DNA from 2 places in the Streptomyces sp. NPDC049879 genome. Region 1 is predicted to be linked to the other one. Evidence: riboswitches for the same ligand, from Rfam matches in the RefSeq annotation. Region 1 holds a riboswitch; the other holds the start of a gene.
What was found. A riboswitch is a leader RNA that binds a small molecule or an ion and turns the genes downstream of it on or off. The one in region 1 is predicted to bind cyclic di-AMP.

Region 1 (10,035 bases):
GCCGCCCGGTGCGGTCCACGCCCTGGCCGAGGCGCACGATCTCCATGCGCCGGTCGAGGTCGGTGAGCAGCCCGGTGCCCGGGTCGGTGCGGGCGACGAGGAGGCGGATCGAGTTGGTGCCGCAGTCGATGGCGGCGACGGACGTCATGCGGGAAGGTCCTCTCCTGAACCCGTGCTGCTGCTGTCGGCGGCCCCGCGCGGGACGCAGGGCCCCTTGCGCCACCACTCGGGCAGCATCGCCAGCGCCTCGTCGCCCAGCGGGTTGACGCCTGGCCCGGCGGCCAGGGAGTGCGCGACGAGGACGTGCAGGCACTTCACGCGGTCGGGCATGCCCCCGGCGCTGGGGAAGCCGGGGAGGACCCCGATGGCGTCGCGCCGGGCGATGTAGTCCTCGTGGGCGGCGCGGTAGGCGGCGGCCAGCTCCGGGTCCTCGGCGAGCCTGGCCGTCATCTCCTTCATCACGCCGTTGGCCTCCAGCGTGCCGATGGCGGACGCGGCGCGGGGGCACGTCAGGTAGTACGTGGTGGGGAACGGGGTGCCGTCGGGCAGCCGGGGGGCGGTCTCGACGACGTCGGGGTTGCCGCAGGGGCAGCGGTGGGCGACGGCCCGCAGCCCGCGCGGGGGGCGGTCGAGCTGGGCGCGCACGACGGCGGTGTCGGCGGCGTCGGGGGCGGTGGGTGTCGTCTCCACGGGGAACTCTCCGGTCACGGCTCATCGGGGGCGCGGACCCGTCCCGCCGTGCCGCGCGCGGCGGTCACGGTGTGGCGTCCGCGCCGTCGGCGCGGTCGAGTCCTTCCCACATCTTCTCGTGCCACGGCCGCTCCCCGGCGGCGCCCCTGTTCTCCAGGCGCTCGCCCTCGTCCGCCTCTGCGGTGTCGCCCGGGTCGGGGATGACGTAGCCGACCTCGCCCGGCAGGACGAACAGGAGCCGTTCCCTGGCCTGCCGCTGGACGTACGCGTCGTCCTGCCAGCGCGCCTTCTCGTCGCGCAGCTCGGCGACGCGGTCGCGCGCCTCCTCGGCCTGGCGGCGCTGGTCGGCGATCTCGGAGCGCTGCTGGATGTACTGCCGCAGCGGGTACGCGAGGGCGACGACGAGGGAGCAGATCACCAGCGCGAGGACGGCCGCGCGGCCGGTGAGGCGCACCCGGCGGGGCCGGGGGGTCAGCCTGCGGGTCTGCGCCTGGTAGACGCGGGCGGCGGCCTGTTCGCCGAGCGCCCGCAGTCTGGTGGCGGTGGAGAACCGGTCGCGCTCCGCGGCCACGTCGCCTCCCGTCCCGGCCCTGCCGTGTCGCCGTCTCGTCCGTGCACCCGTCCCCGCCACCGTACGGGACGGAGGGCGGGGAGGGGCGCTGGGGACGGGTGGTGGCGGGCGGATGTCGCGCCCGCCGGTGCCGTACGGGTCAGCCGCGGAAGCGCGGGAAGGCGGTGCGGCCCGCATACACGGCGGCGTCGTCGAGGATCTCCTCGATGCGCATCAGCTGGTTGTACTTGGCGACGCGCTCGGAACGGGCGGGCGCGCCGGTCTTGATCTGGCCGCAGTTGGTGGCGACGGCGAGGTCGGCGATGGTGACGTCCTCGGTCTCGCCGGAGCGGTGGGACATCATGCACTTGAAGCCGTTGCGCTGGGCCAGCTCGACGGCGTCGAGGGTCTCGGTGAGGGAGCCGATCTGGTTCACCTTGACGAGCAGCGCGTTGGCGGAGCCCGCGTCGATGCCGCGCTGGAGGCGCTCGGGGTTGGTGACGAACAGGTCGTCGCCGACGATCTGGACCTTGTGGCCCAGGGTCGCGGTGAGGGCCTGCCAGCCGTCCCAGTCCTCCTCGCTCAGCGGGTCCTCGATGGAGACGAGGGGGTACGCGTCGACCAGCTCCGCGTAGTAGGCGGTCAGCTCCTCGGCGGTGTAGGCCTTGCCCTCGAAGGTGTAGACGCCGTCGGAGAAGAACTCGGTGGCGGCTACGTCGAGGGCGAGCGCGATGTCCTGGCCGGGGGTGTAGCCGGCCTTCTGGATGGCCTCGACGATGAGGTCGAGCGCCTCGCGGTTGGAGCTGAGGCTCGGCGCGAAGCCGCCCTCGTCGCCGAGGCCGGTGCCGAGGCCGCGCTCCTTGAGGACCTTCTTCAGCGTGTGGTAGGTCTCGGCGCCCCAGCGGACGGCCTCGGAGAACGACTCCGCGCCGATCGGGGCGATCATGAACTCCTGGATGTCCACGTTGGAGTCGGCGTGCGCGCCGCCGTTCAGGATGTTCATCATCGGCACCGGGAGCTGGTGCGCGTTGGGGCCGCCGAGGTAGCGGAAGAGCGGCAGGTCGCGGGACTCGGACGCGGCGTGCGCGACGGCGAGGGAGACGCCGAGGATGGCGTTGGCGCCGAGGGACGACTTGTCGGCGGTGGCGTCCAGGTCGAACATGGCCTGGTCGATGAGGCGTTGCTCGGTGGCGTCGTAGCCGACCAGCTCGGGGCCGATCTGCTCGATGACGGCGAGGACGGCCTTCTCGACGCCCTTGCCGAGGTAGCGGCTCTGGTCGCCGTCCCGCAGTTCGAGGGCCTCGAAGGCGCCGGTGGAGGCACCGGAGGGCACCGCGGCGCGGCCGGTGCTGCCGTCGTCGAGGCCGACCTCGACCTCGACCGTGGGATTGCCTCGCGAGTCCAGGATCTCGCGGGCGACGACGACGTCGATGGACGGCACGTGGGTCTCCTTCTGTCACGGGGCCTGGTGCGGCTGCTGGGCGCGGGGCTTCTCGGCGCCCGAGCCCTCTGAGCCTAACCGGCCCGTGGGCCGCCACCGCCCCTCAGCTCGCCAGGTCCGGCTGAACATCCGACGAACTCGCAGCTCAGCGGGGGTGCCAGCTTTTTGTTTATCCAGTGAAGAAAACCCGGTGCCCGGGGGTCGTGCGACCCCCGGGCACCGGGCCTGTACCCTCCGCGCGCGGCGGACGGCTCAGAGCACGAACTGCTGGCCCGGGAGGATCAGGTCCGGGTCGCCGCCGATCACGTCCTGGTTGTCGGCGTAGATCTGACGCCAGGTCGTGTCGTGGGCGGCGGCGATGGCCGACAGGGTGTCGCCCGGCTCGACCGTGTAGTCGCCGGTGGCGGCGGGGGCGGCCTGCTGCACGACGGGGGCCTCCTCGACGGGCGCGGGCGCCTCCTCGACGGGGGCTTCCTCGACGGGGGCTTCCTCGACGGGCGCCGGGGCCTCCTCGGCCGGGGCCGGCTCGCTGCCGCCCAGCTCGGGGGCGGGACCGCCCGCGGACAGTCCGGCCTGGGCGCCGCAGACCGGCCAGGCGCCGGGGCCCTGCATGGCGAGCAGGTTCTCGGCGGCGGCGATCTGCTGCTCCTTGGTGGCCTGGTCGGCGCTGGCGGCGTACTGCGTGCCACCGGCCGCCGCCCAGCTGGACGCGGAGAACTGGAGGCCGCCGTAGTAGCCGTTGCCCGTGTTGATGGACCAGTCGCCGCCGGACTCGCACTGGGCGACGGCGTCCCAGGTGTCGACGGAGGCGGCGCTGGCGCCGGTGGCGCCGATCAGCGGCACGGCGAGGGCCGCGCCGGTCACACCGGCGGCGGCGGCGAAGCGTACGGGCCTGCCCGGACGGCGGTGACGGCCCTTGGCGGAGGAGAAGCGCATGACGTTCCTTCTCACCGACGCCTGCGAGGTGAGCTGTCGGGTTCGGGCTGGTGAGTGCCCGGCCCCGGATGCCCTGCGGCGTCCGGGACTTCACCCCTAGCCGTTCCGTACGGTGCGTACGGCGCGGCGTCCGCGGCCCGGCCATGACGGCCGCCGGGTCGCGGGTTCGGGTCCCCCGCTCCTGCCCGCGGTGGTGCGGTGGTGGTCCCCCGGACCGGGGCAGGATTCGGCGTGGTCGGTCCGGGCGCCCGGCGGTGAACCGGGCGCAGGACACTAAACACACGTCGCCTAACGATTCAAGAACGATCAAGATCGTCCGAGATCGGTAAAGATCGCCACAATGCCGCGTCGCACTCGCGAACACCCTGAATCCGCGCAGGTCATGCGGCAATCGGACAGGTGGGACGAGAGGGGCGGAACGGAAGGCGGGAGAGACGATGCTCACACCCCGCACGCCCTCGCGGACCCCACCCCGGGCGCCCCCGCCGTTCAGGCCGCGGCGGACCTCAAGTACGCGCGGCGACGCGGGGAGATGGCGACGGTATCGCCCCCCATGTCGGATTTGTGAAAGGCGGCCGCGCCCCGGCGGAACGGGAGGACCGCCCCCCGCAGCGCGCGGCGCCCCTGCGCGGAGACGGGCGCGGCCGACTCCTCGGGACCGCCCATCTCCTCCTCGGCCTGCGCCTCCTCGGCCTCCTCGGCCCAGTCGACGTCGTCGCCGTAGTCCTCCCGGTACTCCGGCCGGAGACCGGCCCGCGCGGCGAACCGCCGGGCGCCCGCCCTCCCGGCTGCCGCCGCCCCGGCACCGCCGTCCCTGACCTGCCACGGACGACGCTGACGACCAGTCCCCGAGCGCATTTTGTAGGGCCTCCCTGAACGAACATGTACGAACACTGTTGCGGCTGAGGGGAACCTAGCCCTCCCCACCACTCGATCACAAGCCGATCCCACAGAGATCACGCGCGGATCACACTATTGACGCGGGGTCACCCGTCCCGGCCCGAACTCCACGGGCAGGGCGCGGAGTCCGCGCATGATGAGGCCGCCGCGCCAGCGCAGCGCCGACCAGTCGCCGCCGGGGCGCAGGTCGGGCAGCCGCGCGAGCAGGATCTCGAACGCCGTGCGGGCCTCCAGGCGGGCCAGGGGCGCGCCCAGGCAGTAGTGGATGCCGTGCCCGTAGCCGAGGTGCGGATTGTCGGCGCGCGCGAGGTCGAGGCGGTCCGGGTCGGTGAAGCGCGCCGGGTCGCGGTCGGCCGCGGCGAGGACGACGAGGACGGGGTCGCCGCGTTCCACCGCCTGCCCGCCGAGCGTCAGCGGCTCGTCGGCGAACCGCCAGGTGGCCAGCTCGACCGGCCCGTCGTAGCGCAGCAGTTCCTCGACGGCGCGCGCGGCGCGGTCGCCGCCGTCGGCCGCGTCCGCCGCGAACAGGCCGCGCATCGCGTCGAGTCGGCCCGGCGCGCGCAGCAGGGTGTGCAGCCCGTTGCCGATGAGGTTGACCGTCGTCTCGAAGCCGGCGAACAGGAGGATGAACGCCATGGCCGCGGCCTCCTCCTCCGTGAGCTGCTCGCCGTCGTCGGAGGCGCGGATGAGCCCGGAGATCAGGTCGTCGCCGAGGTCGGCGCGCTTGCGGTGGATCAGCTCGGCCAGATACGCGCGCATCCGCTTCACGGCCCGCCCTACGCCGCCGCGCCTGCCGGTGGTGTGCAGCATCATCCCGGCCCACGCGCGGAAGTCGTCCTGGTCCTCGCGCGGGACGCCCAGCAGGTCGCAGATCGCGAGGATGGGCAGCGGGAAGGCGAAGTCGTCGATCAGGTCGGCCGAGCCGCGCGCGGCGAACCCGTCGATCAGGGCGTGCGTCAGCTCGCGCACCCGGGGCTCGAACGCCGCCACGCGCCGGGGCGTGAACGCGGCGGACACCAGGCGCCGCAGCCGCGTGTGGTCGGGCGGGTCGATGTTGAGCAGGTGCGTCATGACACCGGCGCCGCGCTCGCCCGGGATGCCGACGCGGCCCCGCGCGTGGGCCTCGGCGGTGTGCGCCCCCGGGTTCTTGCTGAGCCGCGGGTCGGCGAGCGCGCGGCGGGCGTCCGCGTAGCGCGTCACCAGCCAGGCCTCGACGCCGCTCGGCAGCGTCGCCCGGTGCACCGGCGCGTGCTCGCGCAGCCAGGCGTAAGCGGGGTACGGGTCGGTGGCGAAGGCGGGGTCGAAGAGCGCGGGCGGCGCGTCCCCGCCGACCGGGCAGCGCGGCTCAGGCACCGGACGGCTCCCGCCGGTCGGGGATCACGGCCGAGACGCGGAAGCCGCCGCCGTCCGTCGGCCCCGAGACGAAGCCGCCGCCCAGCGCCATGACGCGCTCGCGCATGCCGAGCAGGCCGTTCCCGCCGCTCGGCAGGCGCGCGCCGGGGACCTGCGCGCCCTCCGGGGCGTCGTTCTGCACCAGCACGGCCACCTCGCCGTCGCGGTGCGCGAGCCGGACGCGGGCGGCGGCGCCCGCCGCGTGCTTGTGGACGTTGGTGAGCGCCTCCTGCACGACGCGGTAGGCCGTGGACTCGACCGGCTCCGCGTAGCCGCGCGGCTCGCCCTCCACGGACAGGTCCACGGACATGCCCGCCGCGCGCGACTGGTCGATCAGCGCGGCGAGCCCGTCGAGCGCGGGCCCCTCCGGCGGCGGGACGGCCTGGGGTCCTGGGGCCGCGGGCGGGCCGGTGGGCGCGGGGCGGGGCGGGGCGGCGACGAGGGGCTTGTCGGCGGCGCGCAGGACGCCGAGCATCGTGCGCAGTTCGGTGAGTGCCTGGCGGCCCATGTCACCGATGAGGGTGGCGTTGCGCGCGGCCTGCTCCGGGTCCCTGGGCGCCACGGCGGCGACCGCGGCGGCGTGCACCACCATGAGGCTGACGCGGTGCGCCACCACGTCGTGCATCTCGCGGGCGATGCGGCGGCGTTCCTCTCCCCTGGCCCACTCGGCGCGCTCCTCGGCGCGCTCGGCGAGGAGGACCAGCTCCCGTTCGAGCCCGCCCGCGCGGTCGCGCAGGGACTCGACGAGCCGCCGCCTGGCCCGTACGTACATGCCCAGCAGCACGGGCGGCACGACGAGGACGACGGCGAAGATCCCCGCGACCAGCGGACGGAACCAGGCGGGCATCGGCTGCGCGTCCAGGCCCGGGTCCTGCTTCAGCAGCAGCAGCGTGACGGCGAACGAGCCCGCCGCCTCCGCCGCGGCGAGCGCGCCGACGAGGCGGCGGGGCGCGTCCGTGGTGGCGAGGGTGTAGAGGCCGACGACGGTCAGGACGTCGCCCATCGTCGTGGGCAGGATGGCGATGGCGATGAGGATGACGGTCAGCGGGCGTTTGCGGCGGATGACGACCGTGCTGCCCGCGACGATGCCGAACAGCGCGACCAGCACCGGCGGCAGGCCCGTGCGCTGCGCGAAGTTGAGGCCCTGCATGACGCACTCGGCGGCCGACACCAGCGCGAGCCCTATGTCGAGCGCCGCGCTGCGCCGCCGCGTCCACCACCACAGCCGGTACCCCCCACCGGCTGTGGTCTCCTCCCCCGAAGTGTTCATGCCGACCAGCCTACGGGCGGGATCGGCACGTTTTCAGGAGGGTGCGCGGGGCCGCGGCGGGGCCGTCCGGCCGTCGCGTGGAGGGGGGCCGGGCTGGCATAGTGTGGGGTGTCCGGCGGGCGGCGGGTGATTGCAGCCGTTCTGGCGGGCGTTGCCATCCCCTGTGGTGTAATCGGCAGCACTGCGATTTTTGGTGTCGTAAGTCCAGGTTCGAGTCCTGGCGGGGGAGCCTCAGTGGCCCAGGTGGCGCAGGCAGAGCTGTTCGTCCGCTCTGAGCTGGAGCACCAGCGGGTCGTACGGGCCGCGGTCGGCGGTCAGGTCGTCGGCGAGGCGGCGTATCTCGGGCAGGGCGCGCTCGTACTGGGCGGTGTCCAGCAGGGTCGCGGCGTACTGCTTGCGCAGGGTGCGTACGACGGGTGACGTCTCGCCGAAGCGCTGCGCGGCGGCCGGGAGCGTGCGCCGCAGCAGGTCGGCGACCTCGTGGTAACGGGCCTGGGCCAGCAGCTGCTTGATCTCCTCCAGGCTCGCCGTGAGGTCGGGCTCGGGGGCGGCGTGGCGGGGCGGCCAGGGGGCGAGCGGGTGGCGCAGCGGGCGGGTGGGGTCCAGCGGGCTGTCCGCGCCTGTGCCTGTGCCGGGGCCCGCGGTGTGCAGGAGTTCGGCGAGGGGGACGAAGAGGGCGGCCGCGCTCCGGGGCCGGTCGGCGGGGTCCTTGGCGAGCAGTTGGTGGATCAGGTTGGCGAGCCCGGCGGGGAGGTCGGGGCGCAGCCCGGCGAGGGGGACGGGCTCCTCGTGCAGCTTCTTGTAGAGGAGGCCCGCCGGGTTGGGCGCGGTGAACGGGACGCGGCCGGCCAGCAGTTCGTACCCGATGGCGCCGAGCGCGTACAGGTCGGCCGCGGGGCCGACGGGGCTGCCGCCGACCGCCTGCTCGGGGGCCATGTAGACGGGCGTGCCGAGGAGGGTGCCGGTCCGGGTGAGGCGCGCCTCGTCGGTGTCGTCGGTGACGGCGGCTATGCCCAGGTCGAGGACGGTGATCCGGCCGTCGGGGCGGACCATCACGTTGCCCGGCTTGAGGTCGCGGTGGACGATGCCGAGGGCGTGCACGGCGGCGAGCGCGGAGCAGAGCTGCGCGAGGACGGCGACGGCCCAGGGCCAGGGGTACGGGTCGTGCTCGGCCAGGTGGTCGGCGAGGTCCGAGCCGTCGACGAGCTGCATGACGAGGAAGAGTTCGGCCCCGTCCTGTCCCGCGTCGTGGACGACGACCAGGCCCGGGTGGTCCACGCGGGCGGTGGCGCGGCACTCGCGGAGGAAGCGGTGGCGCAGGCTGTCGGCGTCGCCGTGGCCCGAGCCGTCGGCGAGGCGTTCGGCGTCGAGGAGCTTGACGGCGACGCGGCGTCCGCCCAGGGCGGTGTCGCGGCCCGACCAGACCTCGCCCATGCCGCCCTTGCCGAGGGGTTCGGTCAGTTCGTAGCGGCCCGCGAGGAGACGGGGGGAGGTCACCGGCCCTCCTGGCGGCGCAGGTACTCGCCCAGTTCGTCCAGTTCGGAGGCGACCTGGCGCATGCGGGACGAAGTGGAGGGTGACGGGGTGGGGGTCGCGTGCGGGGTGGGGGTCGCGTAGGCGCCGGGCGTGGGGGGCGGGGTGGGGTGGGGGGTGCCGTAGGGCGACGGGAGCGGCTGCTGCTGCGGGGGGTGGGCGCTGTGGCTCGGCAGGTAGCCCGTGAGGGCGGCGTGGACGCAGGCGCCCAGGATGAGGAGGACGGTGTAGGTCCCGCCGATGGCGCCCGCGGTGCCGTCGTTGTCGCTGGGGATCGTGATCAGCATGGTCAGCTCGCCCGCCGACAGCACCCCGTAGAGGGTGGCGAAGAGCCAGTCGGAGCGGCGTCCGCGGCGGGTCGCGATGTGGAGGAACGGCACCCAGGAGAGCACCCCGAGCGACAGGAGGGGCACCACGGCGAAGAGCCACCGCAGGACCTCGGCCCGGATGTCCCGGCGGGGCGGTGGCGGGGCCGTGGGCGGACCGTACATCGCACCCCCATCGGGTATCCGTTCGAGCGGTGCGACATGTCAGGCACCGCGGATCTGGATGATAGCCCTCCCCGCCGGGCGCCGTTCAGGGTCCGTCGTCGCCGGGCGGGAGGGTGCCCTCGGTCAGTCCGTCCACGGTGCCCTGCGCCAGGCGGCGGCCGAGTGCGGCGGCCTGGGCGAGGGCGTTCTCGAAGGCGGCCAGTTCGGCGAAGCGGCTGCCGTAGCGGCGTTGCAGGGGCAGCGGGAGCCGGGGGACCTTGAGGCGGCGCAGGTCGATGCGTCCCGCGGAGGAGGCGTAGCTGCTGGCCTGCCGTGTGTTGGCGCTGCCGCGCAGGAATCCGGCGAGGAACCACGGGTCGAGGGCGGTGGGGTCGGGGCGCAGCAGGCCGGTGTGGCGTTCGGGGGTGGTGCCCGCGTCGCTGTCGGGGACGACGTACGGGGCGGCGCTGCCGTCGTGGAACAGCGGGACCAGGATGTCGCCGGGGCGGGTGGGGGGTGGGTCGGTGGGGTGCAGTTCGAGGGCGCCGGAGCGGGCCAGTTCGCCCACAGTGACCGTCGACCAGTGCGGGGCGCCCGCGGGGACGTCGCCCGGGGGTACGGGCACCGGTGCGAGTTCCAGGGTGCGGCGCAGGGTCTCCTGGAGGTCGCGCTGCACGGCGGTGAGGGCAGAGCCGCCGGTGGTGTGCCCGGGTGGGGGCAGGTGGCGGGCGGGGGTGAGGTCGACCTCGTCGTCCAGCAGGTCGATGACGGGTAGCGCGCGGTGCACACCGGGGCGTGCGGGGAGGTCGCCGTCGCGGTCGAAGGCGGTCCAGGCGGTGAGGACCGTGCGGTG
Region 2 (10,035 bases), on a different contig from region 1:
CACCCTGACGGTTCCGGCGTGACCGGAACGATGTTCCCACCCGGCGCCGGACCCGCCGCCGACCCGGCGGGGAACCGCTTCGACCGGCGCATCCGCAGCTTCCAGCCGCGCCGCAGCCGCGTCACCGCCGCCCAGCGCGACGCGCTCCTGCGGCTGTGGCCCGAGCGCGGCACCGAGGTCGACGGGCGCGCCGTCCTCGACCTCGACGCGCTCTTCGGCGGCCTGCCGGTCGTCCTGGAGATCGGCTTCGGCATGGGCGAGGCCACCGCCGCGATGGCCGCCGCCGACCCCGGCACCGGCATCCTCGCCTGCGACGTCCACACCCCCGGCCAGGGCAACCTGCTGCGCCTCGCCGACGAGCGCGGCCTCGGCAACGTACGGGTGGCCAACGGCGACGCGCTCATCCTGCTGCGCGAGATGGTCCCGCCGGGCGCGCTCGCCGGCGTCCGCGTCTTCTTCCCCGACCCGTGGCCCAAGACGCGCCACCACAAGCGCCGCATCATCCAGCCGGAGTTCACCGAGCTGGCCGCCTCGCGCATGGCGCCGGGGGCGCTGCTGCACTGCGCGACCGACTGGGAGCCGTACGCCGCGTGGATGCTGGAGGTGCTGACGGCGAGCCCGTCGTTCGCGAACACGGCGCCCGACGGGGGTTACGCGCCCCCGCGCGCGGCGGGGCGCCCGGCGACGCGCTTCGAGCTCCAGGGGCTCGCGAAGGGACACACCGTGCGGGACCTGCTCTTCCGGCGCCTGGGCTGACGCGTACACCCCACCGCCGTACGGCTCGCGCACGGTCTGTCCCGGCCGGGCGCGCAGCCCGTAAAGTCGGGCGGGTGCCCCACGCGTTCCCCCCACGCCCCGCGTTCTCACCGTCCCCGGTGCTGGTCTGGGGGCCGCTGGTGGTGTGCGCGGTGCTGGTGGCGCTGGTGATCAGGCACGAGGCGGGCGCCGAGGGGTTCGCGTCCGGGGTGGCGCTGGCGCTGCTGCCGCTGCCGTTCGTCGCCGTGGTGTTCGCGCGGCTCGACGCGGTGGCGCCCAAGCCGGCGCGCACGCTGTTCTTCGCCTTCTGCTGGGGGGCGTGCGCGGCCACCTTCACGGCGCTCGTGATGAACGGCGTGATGTGGCGCTGGCTCACCGGCGCGTCCGACACCGTCGCGCCGGCGCACGACGACATGCTGCGCCTCACGCTGGTCGCGCCGGTGGTCGAGGAGGTCGGGAAGGGCGCCGTGGTGCTGCTGCTCTTCCTGTACCGGCCGGTGCTGTTCCACGGCGTGCTGGCCGGTCTCGTCACGGCCGGTCTGTCGGCGACGGGCTTCGCGTTCACGGAGAACGTCCTCTACCTCGGCAGCGCCGTCACGCAGGACCGCCTCGCGGGCGCCACCGGGATGATCGACTCGACGGCGGTGATGACGTTCGTCGTCCGCGTCCTCGTCGCGCCCTTCGCGCACCCGGTCTTCACCGCGCTGACCGGCGCCGCCATCGGCCTCGCCGCCACGCTGCCGCCCGAGCGGCGCGGGCAGCGCCTGGCACTGCCGCCGCTCGGGCTCGCCGCCGCGATCGCGCTCCACTCGGTGTGGAACGCGTCCACCGCCCTGTCGTTCCTCGGCTTCGCCGCCGTCTACGTCCTGCTGATGCTGCCCGTCTTCGCCCTGCTGAGCCGCCTGGCGCTGCGCGAACGGCGGCGGCAGCTGCGCAGCGTCCGCCGCACCCTGCCCCTCTACACCGAGGCGGGCTGGCTGACCGAGGGGGAGCCCGAAGCGCTCGGCTCACTCCGGTCGCGCACCCGCTCACGCCGGCTCGCGCGACGGCGCCACGGCCCCGCCGGGGCGCGCGCCGTCGCCGACTACCAGGCCACCGCCGCCGCCCTCGCGCTGCTGCGCGAACGGGCCGACCAGGGCGTCGCGGGCGACGACTTCCCCACCCACGAACGCGACCTCCTCGCCCGCCTGTGGCGCCACCGCGACCTGGCGGTGGCGCCGATCCTCAGCGCAGCGCGGTCAGCGGACCGTCGTTCCCGCGCGCGTGCGCCCGGATCCACTGGCGCTCCTCGGCCCGCAGCTGCCCAGGCCGGTCGAAGCCGATCAGATCGAGACGCTCGCTGACGTCGAGGAAGTCCAGCAGCCGCACGACGGTGAACGCGGTGCTCGTGTCGGCCGCCCAGCGCGCCTCGCCGATCAGGGCCGGGTCGCGCAGGGGGCGGGCCAGGGTGCGGTCGCCGACCCAACGCTGCGCGCCCGGCACGAGCCGCTCCCGCACCGCCTCGCGCCACTCGGACGGCTTGTCGCCGAAGACCAGGCGCGTCGTCACCTGCTGCCGCCAGCCGGGGCCGCCGCTGCGGTGCGCGACGGCGTGGACGTCGGTGCGCGCGCCGGTGCCGGGCGGGTGGAGGCGGAAGGAGTCGACGCGCACGACCACGTCGTACGCGTCGATCGTCGCGCCGAGGCCACCGGCCGCGACCTCCTCGCCATTCGCGACGACGCAGACCGTACGGCCCTCGACCTGGCCGCGCAGGTCGCCGACGCCGAGGGGCGTGGCGCCGCCGAGCAGCGGGTCCGCCATCGCGCCGTCGACGGCGAGGCGGCTGTACGTGCCGAACGCCTCGGCGAGCGCGCGGGTGCCGGGGTCGGTGGCGCCGTGGCCGGCGAGGCGGCGTTCCATGGCGTCGGTGAGGGCGGCGCGCACCTCGACGCGCGGCAGCTCGCGCAGGCGCGCGCCGGGGTCGACGGTGTCGGCGGCGAGGAGCGCGTTGCGCTTGGCGCGCAGCACGGTGAGGCGGCGCGCGACATCCTCGGTGCCGCCGGCGGCGAGCGACTGGTAGCGCTCGTACGCCTCCACGGCCTCGATCTCGCGTCCGTCCGCCTCCAGCGCGCTCCCGCGCAGCCGCCAGGCGCCCTTGGAGCGGGCGCGGAGCGCGACGGCGGAGTCGGCGATGCGGCGGGCGAGCCGTATCTCCCCTGCGTCGAGGGCGTGTTGGCCGGTGCGCAGGAGCGCGTCGAAGGCGCGCTCGGCGGAGGGCTCGTGGGCGGAGTGCTCGACGACGAGGGCGCCGATCGCCGCGACGAGGGCGGCGTCGCCACCGCCCCCGGCCACATAGGCGGCGCATTCCCGTACACATGCGGTGAACAGATCCTCGGCGCGTGCGACGCTGCCGGGCCGCAGCCTGAACTTCATGGCCCGAGCCTGCCCGGCCCTGGGGGTGGTCCGCGTGACCCGGGAGTACCGGACAGGTGAACGTTCCCTGTCTAGCGCTCCGCCCGTACGGTCCGTAACGTCTCCTGCACGCCTCGCGCTTCGTCGTAGGACGGTGTCATGTTCACCGAACACCAGCAGCAGCTCCGCGAACGCTTCCTCGCCGCGCCCGTCTCCGCCGCGCCGCCGCCGTGGCGCCAGGTCCTGGCCATGGCCATCGGCGGGCTGCTCGGCGTCGGCTTCGGCACGGACCCGGACGGCGGGCGGGAGCTGCTGATGGTCGTCTCGCTGACGGGCCACGGCGTCCTCGACGCGGCGACCGGCGCGCTGCTCGCGCGCGACCGCGACCCGGACCCCGACGTGAGCGAGCCGACGGGCCCGCACCTGACCTGCCCCGGCCTCGGCCCCCTCGCCGGCGGCCACATCCGCATCGCCGGCGTGCACGGCGGCGGGCTGCACTCGACGACGGCCGACGGCTGGACGGTCGACGTCGTCAGCCCCGACTGGCCACACCACCGCGTACTGCTCTCACGCGACGGCGGCCTCTGCCACGGCCCGGCAGGCGGCGACTGGTGGCTGATCCACCGCACCACACACGCCCCCCTGCGCACCACGGGCTTCTCACCGACGGGCACATCACTGGCAATAGCAACAAGCACAACACTGACCCTCCTGACCCGCACACGGGGGTGACGACCGTCGGCCCCCCGTGTCGCGTCAACAGGCCGGAGGCCGGTCAGGCGGCGGCGCGGCGGGCGATCACGTGGGCGGCGATCGTGTCCGCGCAGGCTTCGGATGACTCGTGCTCCCAGAAGCGGAGGACAAGCCAGCCCGCTTCGGTGAGGCGGCGGTCCGTGTCGCGGTCCCGTGCGACGTTGCCGGTGACCTTGCCCGACCAGTAGCCCTCGTTGGTGCGCGGTGAGACGTAGTGCTCGGGGCAGCCGTGCCAGTAGCAGCCGTCGATGAACACGGCGACGCGCACTGGGCGGAAGACGATGTCCGCCGTCCGCCGGAGATCGGGCAGCGGACGGGCGGACACGCGGTACCGCATGCCCCTGGCGTGCAGCAGTGTCCGTACGAGGCGTTCGGGTTTCGTGTCCCTCGCCTTGATGGCCTGCATGTTGCGGCGCCGGGCCGCGGAGGAAGCCCATGAGCCAGGCGGAGGCTCCCACTTCCCCGTCTCAGCCGTCTCGGACACCCGGCCATTCTCCTTCGGAACGCGCTGCACCCTATGGGCGGGGGCGGTCAGGCAGCGGGAGGGGTTGAGGCTTCGGTCAGGGTGGTGAGGTCGGTGGGGGGCAGGGTGAGAGTTGTCGCGGCCAGGAGGGCGGGGAGTTGGGTGGTGGTGCGTGCGCTGGCGATGGGGGCTGTCACGGTGGGCTGGGCTGCCAGCCAGGCGAGGGCGACGGTGGCCATCGTGGTGCTGTGCGCGTCGGCGACGGATTCCAGGGCTGCCAGGACGCGGCGGCCCCGTTCGGTGGTGAGGTGCTTCGAGGCGCCGGCGGCGCGGGGGCTGTCCACGGTGGTGTCGGCGCGGTACTTGCCGGTGAGGAAGCCGGCGGCCAGGCCGGAATACGGGAGGGCGCCGAGGCCGTGGTGGGCGGCGGTGGCGGCGAGTTCGCCCTCGTAGGACTCGCGGGAGACGAGGTTGTACCTCGGCTGGAGCGCGACGTACGGGGTGGTGCCCTCGCGGGCGGCGAAAGCGAGGGAGGCCTCCAGGCGGGCCGGTGAGATGTTGGAGGCGCCGAGGGCGCGGACCTTCCCCTCGCGGACCAGTTCGTCCAGCGCGGTCATGATCTCGGAGACCTCGACGGTCTCGTCGTCGAAGTGCGTGTAGTACAGGTCGATGTGGTCGGTGCCGAGGCGGCGCAGGGACTCCTCGGCGCCGCGCTTGATCGTGGACGCGGCGAGGCCGCGCAGGTCGGGGTGGCTGCCGACCTTGGTGGCGACGACGATGTCGTCGCGGCGGCCGCGGCGGGCCAGCCAGCGGCCGATCAGCGTCTCCGACTCGCCGCCCGTATTGCCCTCGTGCCAGGCCGAGTAGGCGTCCGCGGTGTCGATGAAGTTGCCACCGGCGTCGGCGAAGGCGTCGAGGACGGCGAAGGTCTCGGACTCGTCCGCGGTCCAGCCGAACACGTTGCCGCCGAGGCAGAGCGGGGATACGTGCAGGTCGCCGAGGGGGCGCAGGGGTGCAGTCATACCGGGCAGCGTAGACCGACGGCCCTGATGTCGGGGGGTGTCATCAGGGCCGCCGGGGTGCGAGGGGTGCGCGTCAGACCGTGAGGCCCTTGTCGCGCAGCCAGGCCAGCGGGTCCACGGGGTCGCCGCCCGCGGGCCTGACCTCGACGTGGAGGTGGGGGCCGGTGGAGTTGCCGGTGGAGCCGACGAGGCCGATCTGGTCGGTGGTGGTGAGCTCCTGGCCGGCCGAGACGCTCATCGAGGAGAGGTGGCAGTACCAGAGCTCGGTGCCGTCCTCCAGCTCGACGATCACGCGGTACCCGTACGAGCCGGCCCAGGCGGCCTCGGTGACGGTGCCGGTGTGGATGTTCTTGACCGGGGTGCCGGTGGAGGCGGCGAAGTCCTGGCCGGTGTGGTTGGACTGCCACATGGCGCCGTCCTGGCCGAAGCCGGAGCTGAGGCGGTAGTCGGAGAGCGGGAGGACGTAGCTGGCGGCGAGTTCGCGGCGGCGCTGCTCCTCCTCGGCGCGGCGGCGTTCCTCCTCCTCGCGCTGGCGCTGCTCCTCCAGGGCGCGGCGCTCGTCCTCGGCGGCCTCGGCGGCGGCGCTCGCGGCGTCCGCCTCGGCGGCGGCGACGGCGGTGTCCACGGCCTGGGTGTCGGCGCTGGTGGCCTGGCGGTCGGCCTGCTGGAGGATCCGGGCGCGCAGGGCCTCGCCCGCGTCGGTCCTGCCCGCCTCGACGTCGGCCTCGGTGACGCCCGCCTCGGTGAAGGGGGCGGCGGTCGGCGCGGCCTCGTCGGCGGACAGCAGGCCGCCGACGACCGGCAGTTGGCCGGGGATGTCGCGGAGCTTGTCGGCCGCGGCGTCCATGCCGGGCAGCGATCCGGCGCCCTGGTCGTTGGCGGAGGCCATGCCGCCCGCGCCCACGGCGGCGATGACGCCGACGCCGAGGACGGCGCGGCTGCGGGCGATGGTGCCGCCGCCCTTGCGGGCGACGCGGTGGCGGCCGCGGACGGGAAGGAGGGTGTCCTCGCTGGGGTTCCACTCGGTGCGCGGCTCGTCGTCGGCGGCGCGCGGGCCGAAGTACGCGGGGGGCTCGGGGTGTTCGGTCACGTCCGGGTGCGTCCCGTAGGTGCCGTAGGGGCCGTTGTGCATGCCGTGCGCGCCCTGCGTGGGCCAGGCGGCGGTGTCATGGGGGTCGTGCGAGCCGAGGAGCTGCTGCGCGCCCTGGCGCGTGTCCTCGAAAGAGGCATGCCGGTTCGACGCCACGGAGGCGCTCTCCTTTCCTTCCCTCGCCTACCGGGTTAGCTGACGGGTTCGGAGCAGGAAGGTCTCCTACGGGCGGCCGACGGCGGTGGCCGATGGCTGTCCGATTCACCCCAGGTGGTGGTTCCCCGGTTCCATAGGTGCAGTTGTTCCGCACGCCGGATTCGGCGACAGAGCGCGGTGCCGTCCTTGCGACGACAGTGACGACCGCGCTGCGTTATCGAACGTTAATAGAAGTCGGCGCCGGATTCCAAGTGTCCGCAGGAAAGATGCCGGGAAGGGGCGCGGAGATTCGCGACGCAAGGGCATCAAAACGGGCATTCTCCGAGGGCAGTGTGCCGCATCTCGCATCTGACGGAGTGTCATTTGTTATGCGGAGCGCACTGACGTGTTCACGATCGGTAAGGGTGGCGCGGCGGGCGGGGGCGGGCCGGGGGGATGACAACGGTTACCACGGCAGCCTTTGACACGGGCGCGGCGGTGCCTCCACCCTGCACATATGAAGAGGTCTTCAGACGAGCTGGTCCCCGCCGACGGCTGCGCCGTGCGGCTGGTGGACCCCGAACGGGTGCACGAGGTCAGAAGCCGGATGCCGGCCGAGCCCGACCTGGCGGACACCGCCGACATCTTCGGCCTGATGGCGGACCCGGGCCGCCTGCGGCTGCTCGTCGCCCTGCTCGACGGCGAGCTGTGCGTCTGCGACCTGGCCGCCGTCACCGGCATGAGCGAGTCGGCCACGTCGCACGCCCTGCGGCTGCTGCGCGCCCACCGCGTCGTGGCGGCGCGGCGCGCGGGCCGGGTGGCGTACTACCGGCTGGACGACGCGCACGTGCGGATGCTGCTCGACCTGGCCGTGGCCCACACGGGGCACACCGAGGCGATCCACCCCGAGCGGACGGGCGGGCCGCGCTGATGGGTCACGGACACGCGCACGGCCATGGGGGCGGCGGCGGGGCGTCGGCCACAGGCAGGCACCGGGGGCGGCTCGCCGTCTCGTTCGCGCTGATCGCCGCGTTCTTCGTCGTCGAGCTGGTCTTCGGCGTGCTCTCCGGCTCCCTGTCCCTGCTCTCGGACGCGGGGCACATGGCGGCGGACGTCGTGACGCTCGCCGCCGCCCTGGTCGCGACGCGGATCGCCGCGCGCCCGGACGCGACGGGCCGCCGTACGTACGGCTCGTACCGCGCGGAGGTCTTCGCGTCGGGTCTCGCCGTGCTGCTGATGCTGGGCGTGGCCGTCTACATCGTCGTCCAGGCCGTCGGGCGCGCGGGCGGCGGCGCCGAGGTGGAGACCGGCCCGATGGTGGCGGTCGGCGCCCTCGGCCTCGCGGTGAACGTCGCCGCGCTCCTGCTGCTGCGCGCCGGGGCGGCCGAGAGCCTGAACGTGCGGGGCGCGTATCTGGAGGTCGTCGCCGACACGGCGGGGTCGGTGGGCGTCGTCGTGGCGGGCTGGCTGGTGGCGGCGACCGGGCGGCCGGTGTGGGACACGCTGGTCGCGCTGGCGATCGGCTGCTTCGTGGTGGTGCGGGCGCTGCTCCTGGGCCGCCAGGTGCTGGCCGTCCTGGCGCAGCACGCGCCCGAGGGGATGGACCTGGACGAGGTGACCGGCGACCTGGCGGCGATCGAGGGCGTGGCGGACGTGCACGACCTGCACTTGTGGACGCTGACCTCCGGCATGCCGGTGGCGACGGCGCACCTGGTGGCGTCCGAGCGGGCCGACCCGCACGCCGTCCTCGACCGGGCGCGGGACGTGCTGCGGCGTCGGCACGGTGTGGCGCACGCGACGCTCCAGGTCGAGCCCTCGGGGCACCAGGGGTGTGACGAACTCGGCTGGTGAGCCGTGGACGGGGCCCGCGTCGCGGGAGCGGCGCGGATCGCGCGGCCCCGGGAGGCGGCGGGGGCGTGTCCTGGGGAAAGACGGGGAGGAAGTCGCACGCCATAGCCGGGCGACGCGCGTGGAATCCGCCGGACGGGTGGGTGCGGATGTCGGGCCGCGGCTTCCCCGGGGGCCCCGGGGGCGGTCCGGGCTTCCCGGGGACACGAACGCCATGGTCATCCCGGGTGCGGGCCCGACAGGCGATGGACCGGCTGTTTCTCCCGCGCGGGAATTCACCCGGCGGTTCCGGAAAAGCAGAACGGTGCGCGAAAGCCGTTGCGTGCGGAAAATAGGGGACTCTTCGGACAGCGCCGGGAGCGAATAGTCCGCTGTTTCCCGAAAGGCGTATTCGGCGAGATCGCCGAATCCCGCGGAGGCCGATCGACGGAAATGGCCTTTCGGCGCCACGAGCAGGGCGAGGAGGAGAACCCGGACGGCGAGTCGGGCCGCGTCCCACCGCGGTCGGCGCGGCAGGCGGCCGTTTCGCGACCCCGTGGCCGCGGCAGCTCCTCCGAGACGTTTCCGCTCCATGGCCCCTCCCCGTTCCGCCGACTGTCGGCAAGGGAGGTACGGCCGGCGCTCACGGTCCGTTCCCGGGATGTCGTTACGGTCAAGAGGAGAGCGGCACCGATCACTTCCGGTCGCAGACGCTCATCTCGCGCAGGGAACCGGCCACTTCCGGCCCGGGACGACACGGCCGCTGGCCCCGCCCTGCACGCGGGGCCAGCGACCGGTGCGGTGATTCTACGGGGCACAAGGGGCAGATCAGACGTCTATACGATGTTCGCACGGGCACAGTGCGGTCAGTCCGGTCGCGCCGGCCCCGCCCCACGGGAGGAGTCCGCCGGATGCTTCTGCGACTGCGCGGCGTGAGCCGTACGCACGGGGACCGCCGCATCCTCGCACCGGTCGACCTCGACGTGGGTGCGGGCGAGTGCGTCGCGCTGCTCGGCCACAACGGCGCCGGCAAGTCCACGCTGATGCGGCTGGCCGCCGGACGCGACCGGCCGACGACGGGCACCGTCGAGTTCGACGGCGCCCCCATGGACGAGGACGACCCCCGCACCCGCGCCCGCGTCGCGCTGGTGGGCGACGCGCTGGCCTGCTACCCCGACCTCACGGTCCGTCAGCACCTCGAACTCGTCGCCGCCGGACACCGCGTCCCCGACGCCGACGCCCGCATCACCGCCGCCCTCGCCACCCACCGGCTCTCCGCCCGCGCCGACGCGCTGCCCGCCGAACTGTCCTCCGGGCAGACGCAGGAACTCCTCCTGGCGGCCGCCCTCCTGCGCCCCACCGACCTGTTGCTCCTGGACGAGCCCGAGCAACGCCTCGACCCCGACGCCCGCCAACGGCTCGCGACCGTCCTCGCCGACCGCCTCGCCACAGGCACGTCCCTGCTGCTCGTCACCCACCACCGCGAACTGGCCGCCGCACTCGCCCACCGCACCTACGTCCTCGCCGACGGAACGCTGACCCCCGCCGCAACCCCCGCCACATGACCGCCACCGACACCGCCGCCCTCGACTGGCTGC

Region 2: another riboswitch for cyclic di-AMP. It lies ahead of ACIBPC_RS06935 (M23 family metallopeptidase); the one in region 1 lies ahead of ACIBPC_RS29425 (transglycosylase family protein).

The regions. Positions count from the first base shown of each region.
Region 1 is NZ_JBITKT010000011.1:74,399-84,433, reverse strand. Features, by position in the region: gene ACIBPC_RS29445 (exopolyphosphatase) at 1-148, opposite strand, end outside; gene ACIBPC_RS29440 (DUF501 domain-containing protein) at 145-708, opposite strand; gene ACIBPC_RS29435 (septum formation initiator family protein) at 755-1,261, opposite strand; gene eno (phosphopyruvate hydratase) at 1,401-2,681, opposite strand; gene ACIBPC_RS29425 (transglycosylase family protein) at 2,934-3,617, opposite strand; cyclic di-AMP (ydaO/yuaA leader) riboswitch at 3,621-3,751, opposite strand; gene ACIBPC_RS29420 (hypothetical protein) at 4,107-4,475, opposite strand; gene ACIBPC_RS29415 (cytochrome P450) at 4,590-5,870, opposite strand; gene ACIBPC_RS29410 (sensor histidine kinase) at 5,863-7,179, opposite strand; tRNA gene ACIBPC_RS29405 (tRNA-Gln) at 7,337-7,408, shown strand; gene ACIBPC_RS29400 (serine/threonine-protein kinase) at 7,411-8,676, opposite strand; gene ACIBPC_RS29395 (hypothetical protein) at 8,673-9,203, opposite strand; gene ACIBPC_RS29390 (N-6 DNA methylase) at 9,289-10,035, opposite strand, start outside.
Region 2 is NZ_JBITKT010000002.1:14,376-24,410, forward strand. Features, by position in the region: gene trmB (tRNA (guanosine(46)-N7)-methyltransferase TrmB) at 31-756, shown strand; gene ACIBPC_RS06910 (PrsW family intramembrane metalloprotease) at 831-2,099, shown strand; gene ACIBPC_RS06915 (hypothetical protein) at 1,981-3,168, opposite strand; gene ACIBPC_RS06920 (hypothetical protein) at 3,307-3,879, shown strand; gene ACIBPC_RS06925 (very short patch repair endonuclease) at 3,923-4,384, opposite strand; gene ACIBPC_RS06930 (aldo/keto reductase) at 4,432-5,385, opposite strand; gene ACIBPC_RS06935 (M23 family metallopeptidase) at 5,459-6,631, opposite strand; cyclic di-AMP (ydaO/yuaA leader) riboswitch at 6,639-6,808, opposite strand; gene ACIBPC_RS06940 (ArsR/SmtB family transcription factor) at 7,128-7,541, shown strand; gene ACIBPC_RS06945 (cation diffusion facilitator family transporter) at 7,541-8,461, shown strand; gene ACIBPC_RS06950 (ATP-binding cassette domain-containing protein) at 9,349-10,002, shown strand; gene ACIBPC_RS06955 (hypothetical protein) at 9,999-10,035, shown strand, end outside.